2 regions of the Xenorhabdus sp. XBWT genome follow, and region 1 is predicted to be linked to the other one. Evidence: predicted binding sites of a transcription regulator. Region 1 holds the regulator's gene; the other holds the start of a gene.

The links. The regulator CRP, encoded in region 1, controls carbon source genes, mostly activating them, when cyclic AMP is high. The targets are predictions, from matches to a motif close to ATGTGANNNNNNTCACAT.
Region 2: pth (aminoacyl-tRNA hydrolase) is a predicted target of CRP. The motif match lies at 2,129-2,146, and genes of this name have one in related genera.

The regions. Positions count from the first base shown of each region.
Region 1 covers NZ_CM180990.1:351,387-358,937, forward strand. Annotated here, with positions in the region: gene polA (DNA polymerase I) at 1-2, shown strand, start outside; gene spfP (small protein SpfP) at 389-436, shown strand; gene yihA (ribosome biogenesis GTP-binding protein YihA/YsxC) at 581-1,210, opposite strand; gene ppiA (peptidylprolyl isomerase A) at 1,798-2,364, shown strand; gene AC5JQI_RS01545 (aminodeoxychorismate synthase component II) at 2,799-3,374, shown strand; gene AC5JQI_RS01550 (aminotransferase class III-fold pyridoxal phosphate-dependent enzyme) at 3,496-3,840, shown strand; gene crp (cAMP-activated global transcriptional regulator CRP) at 3,948-4,580, opposite strand; gene AC5JQI_RS01560 (phosphoribulokinase) at 5,095-5,964, opposite strand; gene AC5JQI_RS01565 (YheU family protein) at 6,041-6,259, opposite strand; gene AC5JQI_RS01570 (LysE family translocator) at 6,488-7,093, shown strand; gene murP (PTS N-acetylmuramic acid transporter subunit IIBC) at 7,109-7,551, opposite strand, start outside.
Region 2 covers NZ_CM180990.1:2,324,258-2,331,808, forward strand. Annotated here, with positions in the region: gene AC5JQI_RS10380 (autotransporter outer membrane beta-barrel domain-containing protein) at 1-1,634, shown strand, start outside; gene ychH (stress-induced protein YchH) at 1,741-2,016, opposite strand; gene pth (aminoacyl-tRNA hydrolase) at 2,391-2,981, shown strand; gene ychF (redox-regulated ATPase YchF) at 3,093-4,184, shown strand; gene AC5JQI_RS10400 (hypothetical protein) at 5,063-5,242, shown strand; gene AC5JQI_RS10405 (alpha/beta fold hydrolase) at 5,560-5,763, opposite strand; gene AC5JQI_RS10410 (TAXI family TRAP transporter solute-binding subunit) at 6,023-7,057, shown strand; gene AC5JQI_RS10415 (TRAP transporter permease) at 7,110-7,551, shown strand, end outside.

The sequences.
Region 1 (7,551 bases):
GATGAATCAATAAGGCAGATATTTTGCCAATCAAAAATCTGCTGAAGAAATCAAAGAACCGAATTTTTGCGGTTCTTTTTTTAGGCTTTTATCTTTGTGCAGAAATATTTTTTTATTGAATGATTTTTATGGAATCACAGTTTATTTAATCGACGAAGATTACCCCTATTACGCAGCGAAGAGGCTTGTAACAACAATTTCAGTTAGGTTTTATATTAGATCTGGATCTCACAAATATGTAATTAAACTACATTAAAGATAGTGTAAAACCTAATTTGATTAAAGAACAATGGCTGAATCGAGGCATTTGATGAAAATTAATTACAAAAAAATCTTTTTTTGATTGAAAGAATAGGGTAAAGTTGTCTGCGTAGGGTACAGAGGTAAGATGTTCTATCTTTCAGACCTTTTACTTCACGTAATCGGATTTAGCTGAATATTAGCTGCCCCAGTCATCTCTTTTGACTGGGGCGTTTTTTTATGTCCGATTTATACTCGTCATGTTTCAATTTGCAGCTAGCAAAGCAGCAAATTGAAATCGATTGGATTGAGTAGATGGGATGCGGTGAACGCAGGCGGATTACTCCACCTCAGTTTCAATGGCAGTCTGGTTGAACCAAATATCCAGCTTCTGTTCGAGTTTATCAACGCCGATTTTTTTCAGGGAAGAAAAGTATTCGATCTGAACATCGCCATCCAGATCCGCCAATGTCTGACGGACTTTCGCCAACTGGCTCTTACGGGCACCGGATGCCAGTTTGTCGGCTTTAGTCAGCAATATCATGACAGGGATTTGCATCACAACAGCCCATTCAATCATCTGCATATCCAGATCTTTCAGCGGATGACGAATATCCATCAAAACCACCAAACCCAGCAGGCATTCGCGTTTCTGGAGATATTCTCCCAAGGCTTTTTGCCACTTGCGCTTCATTTCTTCTGGCACTTCAGCGTAACCATAGCCCGGCAGATCCACCAGACGAATCCCTTCTTCTACTTCGAATAGGTTAATTAACTGAGTTCGGCCAGGAGTTTTACTAGTACGTGCAAGACTCTTTTGGCGGGTCAGTGCATTCAGGGCACTGGATTTACCCGCATTTGACCTACCGGCAAACGCGACCTCAATGCCCGTATCTTGAGGCAGGTGGCGAATGTCAGGTGCACTCGTGACAAAGTGGGTCATTTGATAGTTGTAGTGTTTGATGGTCAAAATGGTTATCTCCCAGAGGAATACGCAAAAAATAGCGCGGTGATTATACCGAGAGCGGCGGCTTGTGGACAGGCATAACTTAATGTCGATATTGTTGTCGCATTTTTCTGTAACAAGAGCCAATCGATCACTTGAATATCATGACTTAGGTTGTTTAATTAACTCTTCTCTATAATATTTTATTTTTCTCGGAATAACATACGATATCAACGAAATTCGCCACCGGGTAACGGGATGATTAGTCCTTTTTGATGTTACGGGAAACGGGTTGAATATTGATATTCGGAAACACCTCATACCATCCTATATTCAAATTTTTAATTAGCATCACTATATTGCCGAATCTTTATCCTCTGATAAATTATGTTCTTTGGTGCGGAAAGGGCATTAATATGGAGTTTATTCCCAAAATAGCTCTTCCAAAAATATGCGAATATAAAAATTACATAGATAGATTTTCTTCTAATCACCTAAAAATACTCGTAAATGTAGGTAAATATTTGGAACTTATCCCTATAGGGAATTACACTTAATGAGTTTTGTTGTTATGAGTTTTATTGTTGACCTCAAAAATAAAGGAACCATCAATGTTTAAACGTATTTTTGTGTCGCTTATGGCTGCATGTGCTATCGGTGTGATAGCTACTCCAGTATTGGCAGCTGAAACTCACGTGAAGCTGATGACATCAGCCGGAGAAATTGAACTTGAGTTGGATAGTAATAAAGCACCAATTACCACCAAGAATTTCGTTGAGTATGTCAATGAAGGGTTTTATAACAACACTATTTTTCATCGTGTGATTCCTGGCTTTATGATTCAGGGCGGCGGTTTTACAAAAGATATGAAGCAAAAAGCCACTAGGGAGCCAATCAAGAATGAGGCGGATAATGGCTTACGTAATCTTCGTGGCACAATCGCGATGGCGCGTACCGCAGATAAAGACAGTGCAACCAGCCAGTTTTTTATTAACGTTACCGATAATGCTTTCCTTGACCATGGTCAGCGTGATTTTGGTTATGCAGTCTTTGGCAAAGTGGTAAAAGGCATGGATGTGGTTGATAAAATTTCTCAGGTCAAGACAGAAAATGTTGGTCCTTATCAAAATGTACCAGCAAAGCCTATCGTGATCTTGTCAGCCAAGATCGAGCCTTAATCTGATATAAGCCTTCATCTTTCAAGTTGCTGTTTTGTAGGCTGCTCTCACTCACCCCAGTCACATAGCCGTCTATGTTTCTGGGGATTAATGAGAGGTTCCTGCCTCTCACCAAGGGACAGTCTTTGGCTGGACAAATTCGTTCCCGACGAACTTGTCGGTTCCTTTGCTGTCGCGCTGTCTCTTGAAATCCATTGGTTATAAGCCATAAGTAGATACTCGGATAATCGCCCTTAATTGTTTGGGTTGCACTTTCTTCTCTGAGTTTCCCTTCTCTGTCGCTACTATTCTAACAGTGCTTCTGTGGTATGATGAGTACTTCGTTGCCGTTAATAGTGTTTACCTGATTTTATTTTACCGTGATACATAATGCATAATACCCTAATGTGGGTAGGGTAACTTATAAAACTATAAAATCAGTAGGATATACTCCTATGTTATTAATAATAGATAATTACGACTCTTTTACATTCAATTTATATCAGTATTTTTGTGAGTTAGGGACAGAGGTTTTAGTTAAACGCAATGATGAGTTGCAGCTTGAAGATATCGAAAAGCTGGCACCCACGCATTTAGTGATTTCACCTGGGCCTTGTACGCCAAATGAAGCAGGGATCTCGCTGGAAGCGATTTCGCATTTTGCCGGAAAGTTACCTATTCTCGGTGTGTGTTTGGGGCATCAGGCGATAGGGCAAGCTTTTGGTGCGAGCATAGTCAAAGCCCGTGAAGTGATGCATGGAAAAACCAGTTTGCTTCATCATTGTCAGCAGGGGGTATTCAAGGGATTGGATCATCCATTGACCGTCACTCGTTATCACTCTTTGGTTATTGCTGCGGAAACCCTTCCGGCATCATTTGAAGTAACGGCATGGAGCCAACGCAATGGTGATGTGGATGAAATCATGGGGATACGCCACCGTACTTTGCCACTGGAAGGGGTGCAATTTCACCCAGAAAGTATTCTTAGTGAGCAAGGACATGAGTTGTTGAATAATTTTCTTAAATATTAATCTGGTAACACCAAACCCCTCACTCCACTGTTTTTTTATTTGCTATAATGTGGTTTTTTATTCATATTTAATGACTATTATTTCACTTAGATGTGGCAAACATAAAAACAAGGTGAGGGAAATGGTAGGAAATCCTCTGGCTTGTTCTGTTGGTTGTGCCGCTCTGGATATTATCAATACGCCAGAAGTATTGGCCGGAGTGGAAGAACGTCATGATATGATCATTTGCGCATTGGAGAATCTGAACCAAAAATATGGCATTTTTCAGAAAATTCGTGGAAAAGGGCTGCTTATCGGCGCTGTATTGAAAAAAGAGTATCAGAGTAAATCCAGAAATATATTGCAGAAAGCGGTTGAACAGGGGTTGATGTTATTGAGTGCAGGAGACGGTATTCTGCGTTTTACGCCGTCATTGGTGATTCCTGAGGATGATATAGCAGAAAAGGCATGGCACGGCTGGATATAGCGATAGCGCGGTGGTTAGATAAATAAGCTGGCAGCCAGATAAAGCAATAACAGAACAAAGAAGCCAGTGGGAATCTCGTAGATTACACTGGCCCGGTTTTTCAGGAACTAACGGGTCCCATAAACGACAATAGTTTTACCATGTGCAGAGATCAGGTTTTGATCTTCCAGCATTTTCAGAATGCGGCCAACTGTTTCACGTGAACAACCTACAATTTGTCCAATCTCCTGACGTGTGATTTTAATCTGCATACCATCAGGGTGAGTCATCGCATCAGGCTGCTTAGCCAGATTGAGTAATGTTTGGGCGATACGGCCTGTAACGTCCAGAAAGGCTAAGTTACCCACTTTTTCGGAAGTTGTTTGCAGGCGACTTGCCATCTGAGCAGATAAACGCATTAGAATGTCAGGATTAACCTGAATTAACTGACGGAATTTCTTGTAAGAAATTTCAGCCACTTCACAGGCGCTTTTAGCGCGCACCCATGCTGTACGTTCTTGCCCCTCTTCAAACAATCCAAGTTCACCAATGAAGTCTCCCTGATTTAAATAAGAGAGAATCATCTCTTTACCTTCTTCATCTTTTATTAGAACAGCAACTGAACCTTTAACAATGTAGTAAAGCGTTTCTGCTTTCTCGCCTTGATGAATAAGCGTGCTCTTGGATGGATATTTGTGAATATGGCAGTGTGACAAAAACCATTCAAGAGTAGGGTCTGTTTGTGGCTTGCCGAGAACCATTCGCTTTATCCTCTGTTGTTATTTCTGCCTTTATGAAGTGAGAAACAGGCCGTTTCTCTTAAGGCTAGTTTTATAAAGTCAATAGATTAACATATTAACTTGCTGAAAAACTGACAAACGAGAATTTTATATGGATTATAAAAATTTCAATATACAAGTGTATTGATCTTAACCCATATACCTTGCCAGTCTCGCATGTAGACTTGTTTGTAACACAGGAAAACGTTTCTGTCTTCTCTTGTATCGCTTCAGCATATTAAACTGGTTATCAGATTACCAGAAATTGGTCTAGAGACGTGGTCTTATTGATTTTATATTTATAATAACGAAAGATAATGCTGAATACTGTCCTTTTAGTGAAGTATTTCACGTTGTTTTTGCATGTATTAGCTTCTTCATGGTTATGATTTTTATCAGGCTGATTTATAGCCACATAAATCACTTATTTATTTTAATAAAACAGGCGGCATTATTTTTTGTTACCTGTTTTATTAAAAATAAAATGAAGCCTAGATCATGAGATCTTTTTACCTTCCAGTAATTGTTTGACGAGCGGTGCCATAATTAACTCCATAGCCAACCCCATTTTTCCACCCGGCACGACGATAGTATTTATACTGGAAATAAATGAACCCTGAAGCATTGCCAGTAAATAGGGAAAATCAATTTGGGTTAGACCTCGAAAACGAATCACGATAAAACTTTCGTCTAACGAAGGAATGGCCTTGGCAGAAAAAGGATTAGAGGTATCAACAGTGGGAACGCGCTGGAAGTTGATGTGTGTGCGTGAAAATTGAGGAGTGATATAGCGAATATAATCGTCCATTGAGCGAACAACAGAATCCATGACAGCTTCTTGAGAGTGTCCACGCTCGCTGGTATCACGGATCAGTTTTTGTATCCATTCCAGATTGACTATAGGTACAACACCAATCAGAAAGTCAACATAGCTGGCAACATTATGTTGTGGCGTGACAACACCGCCGTGCAGCCCTTCGTAAAACAGAATGTCGGTGTTTGACGGCAATGGTTCCCATGGTGTGAAAGTGCCTGGTACTTGGTTATAAGGAACAGCTTCATCATAGGTATGGAGGTATTTGCGGCAGCGACCACTGCCTGTTTCCCCGTAATCATAAAACGTCTTTTCCAGCATGCTGAAATCATTGGCTTCTGGCCCAAAGTAACTGATATGCCTGCCCTGCTCTTTCGCTTTTCGGATCTCAGCATCCATTTCTGGGCGAGTATAACGATGAAAACTATCTCCTTCAATGAGTGCAGCAGTTACATCAAGTTGTTGGAAAATCTTACGAAAAGCTACACTGGTAGTTGTCGTTCCTGCTCCACTGGAGCCAGTGATTGCAATAACAGGATACTTGGCAGACATGAACAGACTCCTTATCAATAAAAATTGGGATTATCTTTTTAATCAGTCTCTTATGATGAATAAAATGGGCCAAACCTTATGGGCGGAACATCTCTTTAGGCATGATATTGACAGTTTCATGTAATTCAGACCATACCAGCAGAACCTCACCTCGTTCAAGCTGACGTTTGACATCCTGTACTTTTTGTTCAAGTGTTTTTTCTTGATCACCGTAATCTGTGCCTTCACGTAAGACAAAACTTTCAATTAAGTTGAGTAGAGTATCGGTTTCAAGTTGTTGCCACGGTATCATCATTGTAATTGCTCCTGATGATGTTTTGATTGTTCTGAAATTAAGTGTTTTTCGGATAATTGTTTTAAATGAGATAGCCTTAAATAAGGCGCCAGCCAGTGTGGTTTATGGGGACAAAAATTCTCACTCATAATGAATTGATTTCATGATTAGTTATCTTGTGTGTGGAATAACATACTGCTATTTTTCTTGAAAGGAAATGTTGACCATTTGGGTGAGGGGAATCTACCCATGACTGTAAGTTTGTTATTCTCGCTTAGTACATTTATGTTTATTTCTGCTGTCACTCCGGGCCCAAACAACTTGCTGCTAACATCAGCGGGCGCTACTTTTGGTATCCGTCGCTCTGTACCACTTTGTTTGGGTATTGTATTGGGAATGCAGACAATTTTATTGCTGTCTGCCTTTGGTGTTGCTGCATTGCTGCTGATCTACCCTGCGATGCATACTGGTCTGAAAATACTCGGTAGCCTGTATTTGTTGTGGTTGGCTTGGAAAACGGCGACTTCACACTATAAGCAACTACGTACAGCGCAGGTGACAGGGACACCCATCAAGATTCATCAAGGCTGGTTACTGCAATTCCTGAACCCCAAAACATGGTTGATGGGATTGGGGGCAGTCAGCAGTTACAGTCTGCCCGGATCACTATATAACAATTCGATATTGGCTATCAGCGCAGTAATGTTAATCTCCAGTGCAATAGCTGGTGCAATCTGGCTTATGCTCGGCTCATTGATTGGCTGTTTATTAAGAAATCGCCATGCGTGGTTCATATTTAATATTGCGATGGGGCTGCTGACCGCCGCTTGCGTCCCTTTAATCTGGGTTAGCTAAAATTAGGGACTGGAGTCAATTCATGTCAATATTTTTACTGCCAAAGAATAATGTCAGTATAAAGCCTGATAGGTAAGCGACGAGCAATCCGGCACCATATACTGCCATGCCCGTGAAGATACCATTGTTGGAGGTCATCAGGGGCAGCGCGACCAAACCGGAAGGGCCGAAAACACTATTTAATCCGACTGGTAATCCCCACCAGGCAATCAGACCGATAAAAAAGCCGCCAACTGCACCACCGAGACAGGCGGTGACAAAGGGTTTTACGCGAGGCAGTGTTACGCCATAAATCAAGGGTTCCCCAATTCCCAGAAACCCCGGAATGATGGCACCTTTGATTTGAGTGCGCAACAAGGAACCCTTTTGAGCTTTCAGATATAACGCCAGCGCAGCACCCACCTGACCTGCTCCGCCCATTGCGAGAACAGGAAACAGGGAGTTGAAACCCTGTGCAT
Region 2 (7,551 bases), 2.0 Mb from region 1:
CCAATGGTATTTATATACATTGGGTGGGAGGTAATAATATCGCTGAAGCTCTGAGTTTTTTAGCAAAAGGCAATAAAAACAAAGCGGAATATATTATTAATAATAGTTCCGCATCCGCTGCATCGCAGGTCAATCAACTCATTAAAGCTGGGGCAGGTTTAATTATTGTTCCTAATGTACCTGATATTGGTAAAACACCCAGAATCATGGATGAAGTACTTACAGGAGCATTACAAAAAAGTAAAATTCCCAGTGCAGAAATTGATAAAATTCTTAAACAGACCCACAAAGCCATTAACCAGTACTCTACACCAAATGCTGATATTCGAAACAAGGTAATCTCAGGCGTTTTCAAAAAGATTGCAGAAAATAAAGCTCCTCAAGATCCAATTAAGGCTGACGAGATCTACAATCAGTTATTGAATGCTTATAATAAAACCAGCAAAACTGCCTCCCAATTTTCTGACAAATATAACCAAAAAGTAGACGAACAACTCGGTAACGGCAATATCCTTCGTGCCGATGTCAACCGCCTCCTGCAAGAAGTAATTGATGATCCGACTATCTATGGCTTTTCCAATACACTGGGTTATACCTGCCCACAAGGCAAGTATGCCGTATTTTGCGTTTCTTCCGATCCAGAGGTTGATAAAAACCAATCTTACTTATTTTCCGATAACTTTCATCCAACACCTTATGCACATCGGTTGATTGGTCAGTATATTACGTCCATCTATAAGGCCCCTCTACAGGTGATGGTGTTGAATCAAGTCAACCGAATACCAACCAAAAACGTTACTTCCTCACTGGATGGTCACCTGCAACAGCTACACAATGGGCATAATGACCAAGGTAAAATTGGTATATTCGGCGGTTATACCGACAGTGGCAATAACACTTTCACATTGGGTAGCGACTATCAACTAACGACTAATTTACTATTCGGATTAGTAATTTCTCATTATCAGGATGAACAGAACCCCTCCTATAATTTCCATTATGCCGCGAATGGCCATATTATAGCCGCTTATGCGCTATGGAACTATGCTGGTAATGGCTGGTTGAGTGGTAATCTTCATTATTCCCACACCAATTATAATTATCTGTCACGTACCATCCAGCTTGGACAAGCCACGCGCAGAGAATCAGGTTCAACAATTGGTAAACAGTGGGGTTGGAGAATTACGGCAGGCTGGAATATTCCTATCACGCAATACCTGACCACCAGCCCAATTATCCAATATGCGTGGGACAATGGAGATATCAATGGTTACCGTGAATCCGGCAATAACAGCACCTCCATGCACTTTGGTAATCAAAACTATAACCCCAATGTAGGTTCAGTGGGCTGGAGAATTGACACACAATTAGGCCGTTTCAATCCATACGCCTCAATCCTGTTCAATCATCAGTTCAATAACGAACGCTATACACTGCGCAGTGCCATCAATTCCACCATAACATCATTCGTACTGCAAAAAAAACAAGCCAGAAATCATGTTCAATACACGGTAGGAGTGAATGCTAATCTGACCAACGACTTTCGCGCATTTGCCGCTGTATCACATGAAAACAGTGCTAGCGATTTCTCGCGTAACTATAATTTTAATTTCGGTTTGAATGTCAAATTTTGATAAGATTAATTCAAGATAAAAATTAGAAAATTTATAAAAAGAAAAGCAATTAAGGCGGTAATTTTTTTACCGCCTTAATTAAATTAGTTACTTTTTAATCTATTAATCATGGGAGTCTATGTTTTTTGCGACGATAACGTTCATCGTAATTTTTTAACCACCAATACTTATCAGCCACTTGTTCCCGTCCACCAATACTGGCTCCTGCCAACCAAATTAATGCCCCCACAAACAGCCCCATTAATGCAACGCCCGTCAATAATTCAGACAGCCCCAAATTAAAGACATGACCGAGCAATACATAAGCCAAACTGAGAAACATTGCAGCCATTCCCAACCCCATGAGAATGTTACCAAAGATAAAAGCCTTTTTACGTTTCATAACCAACCTCCAATACTTTTTGCGAACGCAATTTGCAAACCCAACGAACTAAAAAGCACGAAAGTAGATATCTTTCTTTGTATTAATTATAGCCTTGATTTTTCAAAGGTTATTGAGGTGGTGATCACAATCCGTACAAACTTGAACCTAATTTTTTACATTATGTCGGAATAATATTTATTAATAGTTTGCATTTATCCAAACTAGATTTGCCTAAATAACGGTAGCATGACGAGTATATCCTTCATCTTTCAAATTACGCCTTTGTTTTCTGCCTCTAAAAAATAAAACACATAATGAGTTTTGTACTCAGGCCTTTAGATAGGTAAACTAATGCCCTTTTTTGTTTTATTGCCAATAAGCGAACCAAAACTGTGAGTAACATAAAATTAATCGTTGGCCTGGCAAATCCTGGAGCTGAATATGCGCAGACCAGACATAACGCCGGGGCATGGTTTGTCGATTCATTAGCACACCGCTATAACCAATCCCTGAAAGAAGAAAATAAATTTTTTGGCTATACCGCCCGTATCAATATAAATGGGCAGGACATCCGCCTGCTGGTGCCAGCCACTTTCATGAATCTCAGTGGTAAATCTGTCCTTGCCCTTGCCGGGTTTTATCGCATCCAACCGGACGAGATTCTGGTAGCACACGATGAATTGGATCTACCGCCTGGTGTGGCAAAAATGAAGTTAGGCGGCAGCAATGGCGGTCATAACGGCCTGAAAGACATTCAGAACAAATTCAGCAATAACCCTAACTTTCATCGCCTGCGCATTGGTATAGGCCATCCGGGTGATAAAAATAAAGTTGTGGGATTCGTACTCGGCAAGCCACCTGCCAGTGAGCAAAATCTGATTGACGATGCCATTGATGAAGCATTGCGCTGCACTGATATTCTGATTAAAGATGGCATGAGCAAGGCAATTAACCGTTTACACGCATTCAAAGCCAGCGCCTGACTGGGAGTACGTGGCGCAGCGGGTTATTGCGTGTATAATAGCGCCAATTTGTATAACTCACCGACAAGCATATTGCTCGTTGGTTTATAAGTGATTTAAGGTGATAAATATATGGGATTCAAATGCGGTATCGTTGGCCTGCCTAACGTTGGGAAATCTACATTATTCAATGCGCTGACCAAAGCAGGTATCGAAGCAGCAAACTTCCCGTTCTGCACTATCGAGCCAAACACTGGTGTTGTGCCGATGCCAGACTCACGTCTTGACCAATTGGCTGAAATCGTCAAGCCACAGCGTATACTGCCGACCACAATGGAGTTTGTGGATATTGCCGGTCTGGTAAAAGGCGCTTCAAAAGGTGAAGGCTTGGGTAACCAATTCCTGACCAACATCCGTGAAACAGAAGCAATCGGCCATGTTGTGCGTTGCTTTGAAAACGACAACATCATCCATGTTTCAGGTCAGGTTGATCCTGCTGCCGATATTGACATTATCAATACTGAACTGGCTCTGTCGGATCTGGATACCTGCGAACGCGCTATCCAGCGTGTACAGAAAAAAGCCAAAGGTGGTGATAAAGACGCTAAAGCAGAGCTGGAAGCTTTGGAAAAGTGCCTTCCCCACCTCGAACAAGCAGGTATGCTGCGTGCTTTAAATCTGAGTGCAGAAGAAAAAGCGGTTATTCGCTATCTGAGCTTCCTGACGCTGAAACCAACCATGTACATTGCTAACGTCAATGAAGATGGTTTCGAGAATAACCCACACCTTGACACTGTTCGTGTCATCGCAGAAAAAGAAGGTTCTGTCGTTGTTCCTGTTTGCGCTGCGATTGAAGCTGATATTGCAGAACTGGAAGATGCCGACCGAGAAGAATTCATGGCTGAACTGGGTCTGGAAGAACCAGGGTTGAATCGTGTTATTCGTGCGGGCTATGAGCTGCTGAACCTGCAAACTTACTTCACTGCCGGTGTAAAAGAAGTTCGTGCCTGGACAATCCCTGTAGGCGCTACGGCTCCACAAGCAGCGGGTAAAATTCATACTGACTTTGAAAAAGGCTTTATCCGTGCCCAAACCATCGCGTTTGAAGATTTCATCACTTACAAAGGTGAACAAGGTGCGAAAGAAGCAGGTAAAATGCGTGCAGAAGGGAAAGATTATATCGTCAAAGATGGCGATGTGATGAACTTCTTATTTAACGTCTGATTTTTTATGTCTGAGGCATCTAACGATGCCTTATAATTAGCAGAAAAATCATTAAAATCCACGTAATTCAACGTGGATTTTAACTTTTATAATATCTCAAAATATTTCATCAAAACGCATTAAAAATAACTCTCGGATTTATCCCGTTTGTCTCACACTCCCCCACACTATTTCCCCATTATGGAATATAGAGGTTCATGAAAAGATACATGCCTCTGCCTTTATAGCATAGATAACCGTATGTTTATAAAAAGATAAGTATGCGTAATCAACAAATCTGCGACTGAAAGATGACAACTATAATATCCCCATATACATAGTAATAAAAAGCCTAATTTATAATAAAAATAGAAATGATATAATTAAAAATCAATTTAACTGGATATTTCTCTTATAAATCATTCAGTAGCTTTTTTATATAAAAATCTCAGAGATACATCATTGTTATTTTATAAACAAATCATAAATGCATTGGACAAATAGATAGCCAAAACATAGAACACTTGCAAGAATAATCACGTTCAATTCTGATATTGAACATGTTGTAAATATCGATATATTTATCCATTATGAAGAGATGAGATATGGAATCATGAATAGAAAATTAGTTGCTTTTATACTGTCATGAATCATAGTATCGACTATCACTGCTAACGCCACAGAGTGAATCTCGGTATATTTTTGGCGAGTAAAGAATACTCTCTAAATAATCTATAACCTGATTCCTAATAGTGGTAGACATTATGTTATTAAACGCCTTTTCTAATAAGCCAGATATTATAGCTTAAAGAAAAATCTAGTGACATTAATGAATGCAGCCAACAAGGCTGGAAAACGACAAGTACTTTTATTTACACACAAAAATAGGGTATGAAATTATGAACAAAAAATTAGTTGCTTGTATATTGACCTTTATTATCGGAACAACTGTTACTGCTAATGCCTCAGCTCTTGCTTGTAATATCTTTGGTCCTTCAGCCAAGCAAATCTGCTTAGGGGGCTGCGATCTGCTATCAGATAAGGGTTTCTTAGGTTTCCTCAAAAAAGTCTGTATATAATCAACATCCAGTATATTTAAAATATAAATTCTGTTTCATCATGTTTCATCAATGAATGTATAAAATAAATCTGCATATCAGGTATGTAACCATGAAAATCATTTTCAATGGCCTTCATGTAACAATCATTGGTGAACTGTTTGTGTTTAATGCTTATTTATAATTATTGATTTATAATTTAAACTGGATTTTTAGAGTAAAGAGTTTTAAACTAAATTATGATTAATAGTTTGGTTTATTAAATTATAATGGCGGGAGTTTTTACTGCGTTACTGTCCAAGCATGTAATCAAAACTCCCACTATTATTGATTATTATCTATTCGCATTTATTGAGTTTGTTTTCTTCATAAACTCTGGTGCTTCCCAGAAAGGTTCTGCACCAGTTGATATCGGTGGAGTGCCACAAATCATCAACCCGATCATTTCCAATATGCCCTCCCAATGACCAACCAAAAACCACAACGCTGTTAATAGCTAGCTTTTCCAATACCTCAATGACAGTAAGCGCATAACCAGACATTGAATACGCCTGACGAGGTTCACTAGCGTTTGATGACGCGCCATGCCCCGGTAAATCTAACGTTTACCTCTTTAAAAATTATTTAGTGATTTTATCACTCAAAAACCATCAGTTATTTCATATTTCCTGTTTCACTTCTAACATTTATAAAACGATTATCACAAATTTATGACATTAAACTCTAAATTAGAGGAGTAATGTTGTATACAAATTAATATAAATATTAAGAATTTGTTACATAACATCCGGTAATCACATTATGAAAATAAAAAAAATAAAACTCCTTCTGGCGATACTCGCCATCTGTATATTGGTCGTCATGGCTATTGCAGGAAAGGTGGAGAATACCCATAAACGCTTTCTCTCTGTAGCTACTGCTTCCACTGGTGGAACTTATTATCCGATGGGAGTGGGATTAGCCAATATCTGGAGTAATCATTTAAAACAGGAGAATATTCAAGTTACAGGACAATCTTCAGCAGGTTCAATTGAAAATATTGATTTACTCCAAAAAAATGAAGCGCAACTCGCTATCTTACAGAGTTTGATCGCCCTCGAAGCTTATCAAGGAGTCCGGAATTTTGAAAACCGCTCTTATCAGGATTTGCGCTCAATTTCAGTACTCTGGCCTAATGTTGAGCACTTTGTTCTATTAAATGAAAAAATCAAAGATGGTACGTTGAATGATATTTCTGGTACTCGTTTTTCTGTCGGGCCACAAGCCAGCGGTACCGAACAATCTACGCTGATTATTCTGAAAGGAGTTAATCTCAGCAAGCAAGATATTCAACCAGAATACCTTGGCTATGGTGATACAGTTTCGGCCATGCGAGACGGTCGTCTTGATGGTGGCGCCCTGCCTGCGGGTATACCCGCATCAGCAGTCACGGATATGTATGCCAGTGGTGTTCCGGCCCGAATCCTGAATGTGACAGATGAACAGCTGGATAAAATTAATGCCATCGCCAATTCATGGTTCCGCTTCATCATTAATCCAGAAACTTACCCTCGTCAGAAATGGGCCATTCAAACTATTGCGCAACCCAATATTCTAATGACAACACGCGGAATAGACGAAAAAACCATCTATGAATTGACCAAAGTAATGTTTGAAAATCAGAAAGAAGTCCATCAAATTCACAGTTCAGCAAAGTATATTTTGCCGGAAAACGCACTCAAAGGTGTCTCTGTGCCACTACATCTCGGTGCTTATCAATATTATCGCGAAATTGGCCTGGATATACCTGATTACCTTGTACCACCAGAACTTAGTTCCATGCCATCCCAACCATAATTCACCCTGAGTTTTCCCATTATGTTATTGACCATAATATTATGGAGTCGCCATGAGCACTGATAATGTCGCACTATCTTCCGCAGAACTGGATAAAGAAGCGGGTTCCGGCAGCCGCCACTTAGGTGGTTTCTACCTGAAATTGACAACCATACTTGCCATCGCTATTTCTCTGTATGCCATCTACTCAAATGCATTATCCAATACGCAGGAATTTTACCGTAATGCCATATTCCTCAGCGGAATTCTGGTCTTAGGTTTTATTCTGTTTCCCATTTCAGAACGTTATTCAACCCAAAAATTCAATTATTTGGATTACTCTTTCATTCTGCTCACGTTGGTCAGTTACGGATATTTTTACTTCACCTATACTGACTTACACGTCGGACGTAACAGTATTCCCAACACTACAGATTATGTCATGTCCGTCATCGGCCTAGGTGTATTATTTGAGGCCGCCAGAAGAACCACAGGCTATTTCATACCGGGTTTAT